One region of the Macrococcus brunensis genome, then DNA from elsewhere that is predicted to be linked to it. Evidence: predicted binding sites of a transcription regulator. Region 1 holds the regulator's gene; each other region holds the start of a gene.
What was found. The regulator CtsR, encoded in region 1, represses protease genes until heat stress. The targets are predictions, from matches to a motif close to ATGGTCAATAAAGGTCAAACA.
Positions count from the first base shown of each region.

Region 1 (5,021 bases):
CGTCTACTTAACACTTCAATCACACGAATAATTTCCTGGCTACGACCGATGACCGGATCAAGCGTTCCTTCTTTCGCGATAACAGTTAAGTCACGTGCCAGACCATCAAGTGTCGGTGTCCCTTGTGATTTTGAACCCTGTGCATTTTTAGCACTCATTTCCGGGCTGCCAAGCAACTTCACGACTTGAGCGCGTGCTTTCGTAATATTTAAGTCCAGATTAGCAAGAACACGTGCTGCAACGCCTTCATTTTCACGAATCAGACCAAGCAGGATATGCTCTGTACCGACAAATGAATGATTCAGGCGACGAGCTTCATCGAGTGATAATTCAATCACTTTTTTCGCTCTTGGTGTGTACTGAATCGTACCGCCAAGTCCTGTACCGTGACCAATCAGCTGTTCTACTTCATTGATAATTTTTTCTTCTGTAATATCAAACTCTGCCAGTACTTTTGCTGCAATACCGTCAGGTTCTTTGACAAGACCAAGCAATAAGTGCTCAGTTCCGATATTATTATGCTGCAGACGAATCGCTTCTTCCTGCGCATGTGCAAGGACACGCTGTGCGCGTTCTGTTAATTTACCAAACATTATGTTTCCTCCTTTTAAAGATGCTCTCTAAGCATCTTGGCTCTTTTTTCATCTATTTCAAGTGCTTCATTGATTGTATTCAGAAAAGGGGGCTGGATCGCCATCATCAGTTCATTAAATCGAAAAGGCTGTGTGGGAATGATTCCCATATCTATACCCATTTTCACTTCACTTAGTCTCAGACTTGCTTCTTCTGCACTGATCAGACGTGCATATTTTAAAATACCAAGACTGCGGTTGATGCGGTCAGATGTTTCGATATAATCATAATCAAACAGCCGTTGACGCATCGCTTCTTCCTCACCGATAATCTGTTCCACAATCTGCTTCAGGTCACTGATAATTGCTTCCTCGCTCTTACCGAGTGTCAGCTGATTGGATACCTGGTAGACATGTCCAAGACCCTGACTGCCTTCACCATATATGCCGCGAATTGTGTAACCGAAGCGATTGATTGCCTGCGCAATACGCGTCATGCGCTTCATAATAGAAAGTCCCGGCAGATGAAGCATGACACTCGCTCTAAGACCCGTACCGATATTGGTCGGGCAGGTCGTTAAATAACCGAGCGTTTCATCAAAAGATAACGTCATCTTCTCATCTATCTGCTGATCAATTTCTTCGGCTTTCAGATAAAGCTGATCAAGAGATAAGTCACGACCCAGTACTTGAATACGAATATGATCTTCTTCGTTAATCATAATGCTGACGGATTCATCTTCATTGAGGAAGACGGCCCCATAAGGCTGATTTAGCAGTTCCTTACTCACGAGATGCTTGATGACCAGCATCTGTCTGGCATTGACATCAAGGTCAGCAAGTCTCACTTCATCGAACTGCGGCGCCAGGACAGCAGATACTTCGTTCAGCACCTGCTCACCTGTCTGATCATCATACATGAGCGGATGCACAAAATTCTCAAGGTTACGGGCGAGTCTAATTCTGGAGCTCAGGATAATAGGCTGGTCTTCCTGCTGCATCCAGTCTCCAAGCTGCATATTTAAATGTTTATCCAGCATCGGAATCCTCCCTTTCTCTGAGTGCCTTAATTTCATCGCGCACAGTCACCGCTTCTTCAAAAGCCTGTTCAGCGACCAATCCTTCGAGTTTAGCCTCGAGCGCTTCTATCTGTTTCTTCAGCTTAATTTTTTCTGCCGACTTAAGAGGTGCTTGTCCGGTATGTTTCTGGTTGCCAGCCTGCACGCGTTCGACAATCTGCGGCACATAGTCACTGAATGCTGAATAGCAGGTATGACAGCCGAACTTACCGATATGCAGCGCTTCATTAAGCGCCAGGCCACAGTTCGGACATACGGGTTCTGATTGCTCTTCTCTAAGCAGATGTTTCAGAAGCTGGTTAATTGTAAACTCTTCATCATTATAGTTCATGCTGCACCTCACTAATGGTAGCGAACAACTGTCAGGACACTCTGCAGAATATTCGCTCTGATATAATCTCTATACGGTACATCTACATATAATGTATCGCGATGAATCGTCGCAAGAAGCAGACGCTTCTCACGGTCTGAAATCAAGTCATTCTGTGACAAAGCGTCAATGATATGCTCTGCCTTCTGCTGACTGACATGCTGTCCTGTCATTGCACTCAAGTGATCAATAAAGGCGCCCTGATTATTGGATTCAATCTTCGTAATACGGATATAACCGCCCCCACCACGCTTACTCTCAATCTCATAACCATGTTCACTTGTGAAGCGGGTCTTGATGACATAATTTAATTGCGACGGTACACAATCAAATTTCTCAGCAATCTTTGAACGTTTAATTTCCACGGCATCCCCGCTCTGTTCAAGTAACTGCTTCAAATATTGTTCGATAATGTCAGACATATTTTTCATGATTTCACCTCTTTTTGACCATCTTTGACTTTATTATAGGGACAATGCAGAATGAGTGCAAACAATTTGTCTCTCACCTCCGAAAGAGGTACCGCTTTCATAAAAAATATAGTATGATATTTAATGATGTTTTAATCTATATAGGAAAGAGAGGAAAAAAATGAATTATATTATTGGCGTAATTGGTATCGTCATCTTCCTATTACTCGCATGGGCAATCAGTTCAGATAAGAAAAATGTGAGATGGCAATATATTGGTATTATGCTAGTGATCCAGTTTCTCCTGGCATTCTTATTGCTCAAGACACCTGGAGGAGTCTGGCTCGTAGATAAGCTTGCAACTGGATTTGGTTTCTTATTAGGATACGCTGCTGAAGGGGTCAACTTTGTTTTTCCTAACATGGTCAACCTGAATGAAAAAGGCGAGGCCATGAATAACTTCTTTACTCAAGTCTTACTTCCCATTACTTTTATCTCTGCTTTAATCGGTATTCTTCAGTATTTAAGAATTTTACCTTTCATTATTAAATACTTAGGTCTTGCGATTTCTAAAATCAACGGCATGGGTAAACTGGAATCATACAATGCTGTCGCTTCAGCTATTCTAGGACAATCTGAAGTATTCATTTCATTAAAGAAACAGCTTCCTTATATTCCTAAACACCGTTTATATACTTTAACAGCTTCAGCGATGTCGACTGTATCACTTTCAATTGTCGGTGCCTACTTCACAATGATTAAACCAGAATATGTGGTAACAGCGATTGTCTTAAATTTATTTGGTGGTTTTATTATCGCTTCTATCATCAATCCTTATCGTGTTTCAGATGAAGAAGAGAACAGTGTTATCATGACTGAAAATGAACATAAACAGTCATTCTTCGAAATGTTAGGTGAATACATCTTAGACGGTTTCAAAGTAGCCATCATCGTCGGTGCAATGCTGATTGGTTATATCGCTTTAATTGCCATGTTAAACGGAATCGTCGATGCGGTGACGCCAGGTGAATTCAACTTCCAGACATTACTGGGTTATGTCTTTGCACCACTTGCCTTCTTAACAGGTATTCCTTGGGGCGATGCAGTTCGCGCAGGTTCGATCATGGCAACTAAACTAGTATCGAACGAATTCGTCGCTATGCTTGATGTACAGAATATCGTCGATAAAAATACAGGTGAATTATCTGAACGTGCGATTGGTATCGTGTCAGTATTCTTAGTTTCATTCGCTAACTTCTCATCTATCGGTATTATTGCCGGTGCAATTAAATCATTGAATGACAAACAAGGTGACGTCGTTGCAAGATTTGGTCTGAAATTACTTTACGGTGCGACACTTGTATCATTCATCTCTGCGACTATTGCAGGATTCTTCTTATAATAAAAAAAGCTTCGAAATCAATTGATTTCGAAGCTTTTTTAATAGTCTTCAACGATAATATAAGTCGCTTTGATTGGACCATGTACACCCACAACCAGTTTCATCTCAATATCTGCTGAGTTGGATGGACCAGTGATCAGGTTGATACATGTCGGAAAATCCGAATCATTATTTCTTAGATTGATCTGCTCGGCTGCCTGCGTAAATCGCGGCACAATCGTTGACTTCGGAATAATGGCGACATATGTAGCCGGTAGCAGGCTGACACTGCGTCCTTTTCCTTTATCTGCGTATAGGACGACTGTGGCACTTTCAGCAAGCGTCACATCACTGAAAGTAATACCGATGTTCGCACGTTCTGCGACTTCGATATTTTCTGCACCTTTGTCCTCATCCCAGATAAAAGTATCATATCTTTTTAAATCAATGTTCAGCTCATCAAAACGTGGATCATTCCAGGCGATGACTTCTCCGCCACCATATGTGTCAATAACATGCGCCAGTACCTCATTCAGTTCAGCTGAATTTGTTTCAACGATATCTGTATGAATAGCAATGCTGTGCTGCTTCATGACTTCTACCAATTCATCCTGTGATAAGCCTGCTAATGTCTTATCCTGGGGTCAGTCCGGGAATTCCCTCCTTGAGCTTTTATTGTCCAATGATACCTTCAGCGTCGCCACCATTAAAGGAGACAATCTCCTCTATTTCATGACGGCTGCTGTCATGAGGTGCTTTCACACCTTTCCCCATTGCAATGAACATGACAGGCACGTAGCGCTCTTTATTGATACTCAAAGCCTCCATCACTTCATCACGTTCAAAACCACCGATCGGATTCGTATCATAGCCATGATCTTTTGCAATCAGCATCAGCTGCATCGCTGCTAAATTCGCATCCATCATACCTTGCACTTTGATATAACTCTCAGGTGCCTGAGATAATGCACCTTTTAGTGCGGCAACGTTTGTCGTCATCACTTCCTGTGGCATGTATCCCAGTTCTACACTCTTACCATATACTTTTTCAATATCATGGACATGCTCATTGTCAGACAGCACCAGGACAAATGCAGCACTTGTTTCTAACTGACGCGTATTAAAACGGACCAGATCCTTAATACTTTCTTTAGCTTCATCAGACTCGACAACGACGAAGCGCCAGGGCTGCAAGTTAACTGACGACGG
Region 1 covers NZ_CP092179.1:2,017,019-2,022,039, forward strand. Annotated here, with positions in the region: gene MGG13_RS10680 (ATP-dependent Clp protease ATP-binding subunit) at 1-596, opposite strand, end outside; gene MGG13_RS10685 (protein arginine kinase) at 608-1,612, opposite strand; gene MGG13_RS10690 (UvrB/UvrC motif-containing protein) at 1,602-1,982, opposite strand; gene MGG13_RS10695 (CtsR family transcriptional regulator) at 1,994-2,452, opposite strand; gene MGG13_RS10700 (NupC/NupG family nucleoside CNT transporter) at 2,613-3,833, shown strand; gene MGG13_RS10705 (LutC/YkgG family protein) at 3,872-4,417, opposite strand; gene MGG13_RS10710 (nitroreductase family protein) at 4,485-5,021, opposite strand, start outside.

Region 2 (5,021 bases), 720 kb from region 1:
TACTATTCCTCCTCAAAATTGGTGTCAGTATCAGTATAACAATTTATTAGAAAAAAATAAGCAGGAGAAGCGTATCTTCTCCTGCTTACGCTTAACTAGATTAAGCTTGCTGTGCTTGTTCAGCTAAATGTTGTAAAGTACGAACTAATTGAGCAGTGTAACTCATTTCGTTGTCATACCATGAAACTGTTTTAACCATTTGGTGTTCACCGACAGTCATAACACGAGTCTGTGTCGCATCAAATAATGAACCGTAAGTGATACCAATGATGTCAGAAGATACGATTTGGTCTTCTGTGTAACCAAATGATTCATTAGATGCTTCTTTCATTGCCTGGTTGATTTCTTCAACCGTTACTTCTTTTTCTAAGATAGTTGTTAACTCAGTGATAGAACCTGTTGCTACTGGTACACGTTGTGCTGATCCATCTAATTTACCTTTTAATTCAGGGATAACTAAACCGATCGCTTTAGCAGCACCTGTTGAGTTAGGGACGATGTTCTGTGCAGCTGCACGCGCACGACGGAAGTCACCTTTAGCATGTGGTGCATCAAGTGTATTCTGGTCACCAGTGTATGCGTGAACTGTCATCATTAAACCTTCAATGATGCCGAATTTATCATTTAAAGTTTGAGCCATTGGTGCTAAACAGTTTGTTGTACAAGAAGCACCTGAAACGATTTCTTCAGAACCGTCTAAAATGTCATGGTTAACGTTGTATACAACTGTTTTAAGATCACCAGTTGCCGGTGCTGAGATTAATACTTTTTTAGCGCCTGCTTTAATGTGCGCTTGTGCTTTTTCTTCACTTGTGTAGAAACCTGTACATTCTAATACGACATCAATACCAAGGTCTCCCCATGGAAGTTCTTCTGCTTTAGGGTTAGCATATGATTTGATTACACGACCATTGACAAGGAAACCACCTTCAACGACACGTACTTCCTCTTTGAAGCGGCCTTGTGTTGTATCGTATTTTAAAAGATGTGCAAGCATATCGTCATCTGTCAGATCATTTACTGCTACGACTTCGATATCTTTTACTTCTTGTAATCTTCTGAATGCTAAACGACCGATACGTCCAAAACCGTTGATTGCTACTTTAACTGCCATGAATAATGGCCTCCTTTTAATTTATATTATTGTCAAAGGCAAATGCCTTTAATAACTGTTTTGCTACTGCTTCATCTGTAATAAGTGTTGTCTGTTTCGGTGCATTTTTTAAATAGGCTGCAATCGCATCGACTTTACTGCTCCCACCTGCCACTGCAATAATATGTTTCTTATTGATGACATCCTCGTGCTGCAGACCAATTGTTCGCACCTTATACACAATATTACCCTTTTTATCAAAATAGTAACCAAAAGCTTCACCGACTGCTTCATTTTCAAGCAGTAATTTCTGAATATCTGAATCGGTTTTTCTTCTGACTGCCATTTTAGCTGCGTTACCGATACCATGAACCACGATATCTGCTGATCTAATCTGATTGAGCACTGAACGTATTGAAGGTTCTTCAATCAAGTTCCGATAAGTCTGTTCACTGACTTGATCCGGCACATAAAGAGCCTCATAATGACCACCTGTTGATTCCGCCATTTTAGCGACGATAAAGTTAGCCTGATGAATCATATCTTCACCAAGACCCCCTCTTGCAGGTGTAAAGGTGACATCATATGGAACATGTGCAAGATGGCTCGCCATACTCGCTGTACTGGATCCTCCAGTAACCGTTACTTTCGTATCCGGTCCGAGCAATGACTGGAGATAACGGCCCGCTTCAACTCCGAGATTAATCGAAGTTTCCTGACTGTCATCTGCATCACCTTTAACAACAATCAATTTTCTGATGCCTGTCAGTTTACCGATTTCTGCTGCAAGAGCAGACAAATCATTGTAAACTTCCATATGCCCTGAGAGTAACGTTAAAACTTCCAGCCCTTCAGTCGTAATGGTCATGCCTTTAGGATGAATATCTATCAGATGTTCAGCTTTAAGGCTCTCAACATCACTTCTTAAAGTCCTTTCAGTCTGATGGAGTCGCTCTGCTAAAGCACGTCTGCCAATAGGCTGTTCAAGATGAATCATAGACAGTACATTGAAACGACGTTGCATTTTTTCAATCAAATCTGGAACCAGTCTCTGTTGAACGGCGAAAATTTGATCCATTCGACTTCCTCCAACTTAATGAGACATAAAACGTCCCAGTTGGGACAAAGTATGTTACACCTATATGTTAGCAAGATAAACTTTTATTTGCAAGAAATAACCTCGAACAATATTTAATATTGTTCGAGGTTTTCAGTTACTGTGACAAAATCAATGATTCCTTCCTGCACTACTTTATCCTGATAAGTCAGAACCGGTACACGTATCTGGTAGGCCATCATTAATTCATCGTCTTCAATTATATCAATTTCTTCATATGTGATATCTAAATCTACAAACTCAAGTTGTCGTTTTGCTTCTTCACATAAAGAGCAGTTCGGCTGAGTATATAATTTTAATTCATATTTATGCTTTGCCATAAACCCAGTCCTTCAAGCGGTTATTTTCGCAGCAGAGATGGTAGCCTTCCTCATAGTCAGGATTTTTAAGCATTTCTTCAAGTTCAAGTCGTCCTTCTTCTGTAATTTCTATATCCTTAAGAACCACAAGATCATCAACAATTACTTCACCAGAAATAAATCCATCTTTTTTCATTTCAATAAAAGACTCTTTAATCAAGTCTGTATCAATCCAGCCAAAGAAATTTGCAAGTACAGTACCTTTCTTAAGTTCATATAAAATGATAAATTTTAAACGGTCTTTTATCATATGGCTGTCCTCCTAGAATCTATTAGCTCATATATACCCTATTATTCAGTGATATATACAAAAAAATCTGCCGCAAAAGACAGATTTTTTAATACTAAAATATGAACGCCCTCGGAGGGAATCGAACCCCCATTTCAAGAACCGGAATCTTACGTGTTATCCATTACACCACGAGGGCAAGTAAGTTATATTATAGCGTGTATTGTTATATATTTAAATATGAAATAATACAAGTCTTACATCTCATTAAAAATAAGCTCTATCTTTTGACTATTTTTGACCATCTATAGTATATTATTATCAAACCTTAAAGGAGGATTTATTTATGAATTTAATTCCAACAGTTATTGAATCTACTAACCGCGGTGAACGCGCATATGACATCTACTCTCGCCTTCTGAAAGACCGTATCATCATGCTCGGTTCTCAGATTGACGACAACGTTGCTAACTCTATCGTTTCTCAATTATTATTCTTACAGGCGCAGGATGCTGAAAAAGATATCTACCTTTATATTAACTCGCCAGGCGGCAGTGTGACTGCAGGTATGGCAATCTACGATACAATGCAGCACATTAAGCCAGATGTTCAGACCATCTGTATCGGTATGGCTGCTTCGATGGGTTCATTCTTACTCGCTGCAGGTGCGAAAGGTAAACGTTTTGCACTTCCTAATGCAGAAGTGATGATCCACCAGCCACTTGGTGGTGCACAAGGTCAGGCGACTGAGATTGAAATCGCTGCCCGTCATATCTTAAAGACACGTGAAAAATTAAATCGTATTCTTTCAGAACGTACAGGTCAACCGATTGAAAAAATCGAGAAAGATACAGATCGCGATAATTTCTTAAGCGCTGAAGAAGCAAAAGAATATGGTCTGATTGATGACGTAATGCATCCAACAGCAGACGAAAAATAGAATTTTAGTTTAGCACTGAGCAAATGCTCAGTGCTTTTTTATTTACATTAACTTTACATATAATTTACAAGAATAGTCTTTTAGCTTTACATTTTACTGATAAATTTAGAATGTAATTTTAATTTAGGAGGATTCATTGTGAAATCATTTAATAAAGTTATTGCTTCATCTGTAATTGCAGGTCTTTTCTTATCATCAATGCCAACTTCTACTGGTGTACATACTGTAGAAGCTGCTACGAAGAAAGTAACTCCATGTAGCCAGCAGAAAACACCTAAAAACATCATCTTCATGATTGGTGATGGTATGGGTCCTTCATTTACTACTGCTCACCGTTATATGATGGATAACCCGACAACTAAAAGAATGGATCTTGTATCATTCGACCATTATTTAGTAGGTACTCAACGTACTATCGCTGAAGACGATCACGAAAACATCACTGACTCTGCTTCTGCTGCTACAGCAATGAGTGCTGGTGTTAAGACTTATAACAACGCTATTGCTGTTGATAACAACAAAGCCGAAGTTAAGACAGTTCTTGAACGCTCTAAAGAAGTCGGTAAATCAACTGGTTTAGTTGCAACTTCAGAAGTAACACACGCAACTCCAGCTGCATACGGTGCACACGATGAATCTCGTAAAAACATGCCAGCTATCGCTGATGATTACTATGATGAAATGGTTAACGGTAAACATAAAGTAGATATCATCCTCGGTGGTGGTAAAGATTACTTCCAACGTAAAGACAGAAACTTAATCAAAGAATTCAAAAATGATGGTTACAAATATGTTGGTAATAAAAAAGGTTTATTAAAAGCAGCGTCTAACTCTAAAGATAAGCAGATCCTTGGTTTATTCTCACCAGGTGGTATGCCTAAAATGATCGACCGGGATGCTAACATGCCTTCATTAAAAGACATGACTAAAACAGCTATCAAAAAATTAGACACAAACAAAAAAGGGTTCTTCTTAATGGTAGAAGGTTCTCAAATTGACTGGGCAGGTCACGCTAATGACGTAACTGGTGCAATGAGCGAAATGAGAGACTTTGACTTAGCATTCCAAGAAGCAATCAACTTTGCTAAAAAAGACTGTAACACTTTAGTAATCGCTACAGCTGACCACTCTACTGGTGGTTTCTCAATCGGTGCTAACGGTATCTACAACTGGTTCACTCAACCAATCAAACAAATGAAACATACACCTGAATACTTACGTGCTCAATTAATGAAAGACGGCGCTAACGTAGAAGAAATCATTAAAGCAAATGTTGGCTTTGA
Region 2 covers NZ_CP092179.1:618,850-623,870, reverse strand. Annotated here, with positions in the region: gene gap (type I glyceraldehyde-3-phosphate dehydrogenase) at 101-1,114, opposite strand; gene MGG13_RS03340 (sugar-binding transcriptional regulator) at 1,131-2,171, opposite strand; gene MGG13_RS03335 (glutaredoxin family protein) at 2,285-2,530, opposite strand; gene MGG13_RS03330 (hypothetical protein) at 2,517-2,819, opposite strand; tRNA gene MGG13_RS03325 (tRNA-Arg) at 2,926-2,997, opposite strand; gene clpP (ATP-dependent Clp endopeptidase proteolytic subunit ClpP) at 3,145-3,738, shown strand; gene MGG13_RS03315 (alkaline phosphatase) at 3,877-5,021, shown strand, end outside.
Region 2: the regulator CtsR is predicted to act here: its motif matches at 3,083-3,103, upstream of clpP (ATP-dependent Clp endopeptidase proteolytic subunit ClpP).

Region 3 (5,021 bases), 450 kb from region 1:
AAATACAAGCATTCAGAACAAGGCTCCTTCAGTAAACAGCAGTATAAACATTCAATTTTAGAAGGTATAACTTATTTTAAGCAATACGGACTGATATGGTTAGCCATTCCTGCTATGATCGCTAACTTTACAGGCGCAATGAGCCAGGCTATACTTCCCGCCTTCACTTTTGAAAAGGGAGGAGAGTTAGCTTATGGCTATTTCTTAACTGCGTCTGTAATATTTGGTGCATTCGGTTCTTTAATCACTCCAAAGCTTAAAAATATCGATATCAATCTACAGATAACAGTTGCACCTATATTTTCAGGTTTATTTATTTTCTCATCTGTATTATTCGAGAACTATTTTGATTCAATGCTATTTTATGGGCTTTCTGCACTCCCACTTGTCATTATGAACATTGGTACTTCAACATACATTCAGACCCATGTCGACAATAAAGTCTTATCTAGAGTGGGCACTATCCTTAGTGCCATCTGTACTGCTGTTATGCCAATAGGCGCCCTATTAGGTGGATGGCTCGGTAGGATATTTAATCCAGACATTTCTATATATATTACTTCACTAGGCTTTTTCTTCTTAGGCATACTTTTTCTGTCACGTAGAATGAGAGGGAAACCAGTCATAGCTATACAAAAAACACCTCACATTTCGTGAGGTGTTCTTTATTATGCATTAACAACTAATTCGTCGTCTCTTAAATCAATATTCACTTCTTTGACTTCCGGATTATCCAGATAATAGTCTGTGATCATATCTCTGATGTGCTGTTCAACGACGCGGCGTAGTGGTCTTGCGCCGAGTTTTTCGTCGTATCCTTGGTCGATGAGCCAGTTTTTCGCTTCGTCTGTGATGTTCATCGTGATTTCTTTTTTATCGAGTGTATGCTGCACGTCCGTAAGCATCAATTCAACAATCTGTTTCAAGTCTTCTTTATTCAAGTGCTTGAATTCAACAATCGCATTGAAGCGGTTGAGGAATTCCGGACGGAAGAAGTGCTTCAGGTCGTCGAAGATACTTTCTCTGTCTGCTTCCTGTCCATCACCGAATCCAGCGTTGGAGGTCGCAATGATGATGGTGTTCTTGAAGTTGACGACATTACCTTGACCATCAGTCAGTTTACCGTCATCTAACACTTGCAGCAGCAGTGTCAGAATCTGCGGATTTGCTTTCTCGATTTCATCCAACAGAATGACTGAGTATGGATTTCGTCTGACTTTTTCAGTTAATGTATTAGAGTTGTCATCATAGCCGACATAACCTGCTGTTGTCCCAATCATCTTAGAGACAGCTGTCTGGTCCATATATTCACTCATATCCAGTCTGATGAGTGAATCTTTGTGACCGAATAGGTCAACTGCAAGCTGTTTCGCCAGTTCTGTCTTACCGACGCCGGTCGGTCCGACGAATAAGAAGCTGCCGATCGGGCGATTACCTTCATCAAAGCCGGCGCGGTTCCGTCTGATAGCGCGAGCTACTGCTTTCACTGCATCATCCTGACCGATGATTTTCTCCTCCAAACGTGACTGAATGTTTTTCAGACGTTCAAGGTCATCACTATCCATCCTAGAGACCGGAATTCCTGTCAGACGTTCAATAGTTGCAGCGACTTCATCGACTGTCACTGAATTCTTGTTATTATCATGCGCAGCATCGATTTTATCGTTCAGATCTTTAATCTGTGATTGAATGCTGCTTGCTTTTTCGTAATCTTCTTTTTGTACTGCTTCTTCTTTTTGCTTGGTTAATTCTTCGATTTCTTTCTCAGCTTCCACTTTATCTACTGCGGTATAAGCTGCAGAGACGTGAGCAGCTGTGATATCCATTAAATCAATCGCTTTATCCGGTAATGTACGCTGCGGGATATATTGCACCGATAAATCAATCGCTGCTTTTAATGCTTCGTCCGGAATGTCAACATTGTGGTGTTTCTCGTAGTTTCCTTTAATTCCTTTTAAGATTTCAAGCGCATCTTCTCTAGAAGGCTCGTTGACCACCACTTCATTGAACCGACGTGATAACGCCGCGTCTTTTAGGATGGTGTTGCGGTATTCATCCTGAGTTGTCGCACCAATGACTGAAATTTCACCGCGGCTGAGTGCCGGTTTGATGATATCTGACAGACCTTTACTGCCTGAGTCACCGCCAGTTGAACCTGCACCGATCATCTGATGAATCTCATCCAGGAATAAGACGATGTTACCATGTGATTTCACTTCATCCAGTAATTTCTGGACGTTTTCCTCGAATGCACCGCGGTACTGTGTTCCTGCTTCAAGTGCTGAGATATCAAGCGAGAAGATTTCCTTATCCTTTATAGAAGCAGGCACATTTCCTTTTACAATCTCCTGTGCCAGCCCTTCGACGATAGCTGTCTTACCGACCCCTGCTTCACCGACCAGAATTGGATTGTTCTTGATACGGCGGCTTAATACTTCGGCTGTATCCTGGATTTCTTTATCACGGCCAATAACTGGATCAAGCTTGCCTTGTCTTGCTTCTGCTGTTAAATTGCGACCGAGTCTGCCTAAAATACCATCTGCTGACAGCTGTTGTGCTGATTGCTGTTTCCCATCTTCTGTGAACGGGTAGCCTTGCTGCTGAAGAGCTGCAAGTTGCTCAGGAGTCACTTCCTGACCATTAATATAATAACGTTTCTTCGTATATGGATTAGATTTTATATGGTTCATATCGTTGAACATACTGTTAAATAATGCATCAAAATCGTTGTTGAAAAATGAGTTATTCATAACTTATTCCTCCTAATATTCAGTTGTAATTGTTTCTTCAAAGGTTCCTATTACCTTTGATATACTTATTATATAAAAAAGGTCAAAAAAGGTCAAACATTTTATTGACCTTTTTTGACTATTAATTTAAATAAAAAAGTCTCCACAAAGGGAGACAATTAATTGCTTTTCGTTATGCAGTTCCTCAGAAACCTCTCCAGTCGCGCGCAGCCTTCTTCGATTTCTTCCATTGTACTGGCAAATGACAATCGGATGTGGCCTTCACCGTATGGGGTAAAAGCTGCGCCAGGTACAACTGCGACTTGCTCCGCTTCCAGTAAGTCAGTCGCAAACTGGAACGAATCTTTATTATATGCAGAAATATCCGGTAAGATGTAGAACGCACCTGTCGGCAGTTCGACGGGCAGTCCCATTTCTGTCAGACGTTTATAGAGATAATCACGTCTTTCAATATAGGCTCTGTTCATTTTTTCAAGCATGGCTGGTGTTTCCGGATGTGTCAATGCAGCAATGGCGCCGTACTGTGAAGGAGTTGCTGCGCAGATAGTGTTATAGAGATGGACTTTCGTCACCTGCTCAGTCGCAAATGGCGGTGCTAAGATATAGCCGATACGCGCACCTGTGATCGCATGCGATTTAGAGAGGCCATTGATGACAAAGAGCTGATCACGTACTTCAGGAAACTCCATAAAAGAGTGATGCTTCTCTGAATAAACGTTCTCAGAATAGATCTCATCTGTAATGATGAGGATATCCTTGTCTTTCAGCAGGCTGACCAGTTCTGCAATCTGTGCCTGTGTCATGGTTGTGCCTGTCGGATTGCTCGGATAGTTGAAGAGTACTGCTTTCGTGCGATCAGTAATTGCTGCTTCAATTGCTGCTTTCGTCGGTACAAAATGCGTCTTAGTTGTATCGACATAAACAGCTTTCGCCCCGAGCAGATGGATAATCGGTTCGTATCCAGCATATGCCGGCGCCGGAATAATGACTTCATCGCCAGGCGCCACTATCGCTCTGAAGACACTATCGATAGCTTCAGATCCGCCGTTTGTCACAATGATTTCTGTCTCAGGATCATAACTGACGCTGAATCGCTTTTTCGTATAGTCTGCTATCGCTCTACGGAGTTCAATCAGACCTTTATTATGCGTATATCGTAACTTGCCATCATCAATCGCCTTTGTCATCGCCTGTCTGATAAAGTCAGGTGCATCGAAACCGGACTGGCCAAGTGTCAGATTGATACCATTATCATATTCGCTTACTTTATTTGAAAACTGGCGTGTACCCGGGATTTTCAGATCCGTCACCCGCTCATTAAATCGGTGTTCCATTTAATCATAACCTTCCTAGATGATATCGTTCTGAATGAGCTGCTCAAGTGTCTGACGACGGATGACCGGTCTGACACCTTCCTCTGACACGAAGACGACAGCAGGTTTCAGCATCTGGTTATAGTTAGAGCTCATACTGTAGTGATAAGCACCCGTAGAAAGTACCGCCAGCAGGTCACCTGTCTGGATACTAGATGGCAGCCTGATATCTCGACGGATAATATCACCTGATTCACAGAGCTTACCGGCGATTGTCATCATCTTATCATGTGCTTCCTCACGGTTGACGAGGCGCAGTTCGTATTTCGCATTATACAACGCTGTACGGATATGATCACTCATGCCGCCGTCAATTGAGACATAATAATTCGTATCAGGAATTTCCTTGATATTACCGACTTCGTATAACGTGATACCTGCTTCACCGACAATAGAACGCCCAGGCTCCAGTGACAGTTCCGGCACGTGATAATCGAAGGTCTCGCAAGCTGTTTTCAGCGCATCGGTGATTGTCTGGATTCCTTCTTCAATCGGATAGCTGACGTCTTCATCCGTATATTTGATACTGAAGCCGCCACCGATATTCAGCACTTGAATTTCAATGTCATTCTCTTTCAGCCACTCAATGACCAGCTTGACGGTCTCGACTGTCCCTGTAGATTCAAATATCTGTGAACCGATATGGAAATGAACACCCATAAAGTCGATATTCTCGGCCGCTTCAATTTTGCGTACGCCTTCCAGTGCCAGCCCTTTCTTGATACTGAGGCCGAACTTACTGTCTTCCTGACCTGTCTGAATGAACTCATGTGTATGAGCTTCAACACCTGGATTGATGCGCAGGACCGCTTTCACTTGTTTCGTCGCCAGTCTGTCGATGCGCTCAATCTCATCAAGACTATCAATGACAAAGTATTCAACACCTGACTCAATGGCG
Region 3 covers NZ_CP092179.1:346,861-351,881, reverse strand. Annotated here, with positions in the region: gene MGG13_RS01865 (MFS transporter) at 1-657, shown strand, start outside; gene MGG13_RS01860 (ATP-dependent Clp protease ATP-binding subunit) at 669-2,750, opposite strand; gene MGG13_RS01855 (aminotransferase class I/II-fold pyridoxal phosphate-dependent enzyme) at 2,909-4,084, opposite strand; gene lysA (diaminopimelate decarboxylase) at 4,100-5,021, opposite strand, start outside.
Region 3: the regulator CtsR is predicted to act here: its motif matches at 2,829-2,849, upstream of MGG13_RS01860 (ATP-dependent Clp protease ATP-binding subunit).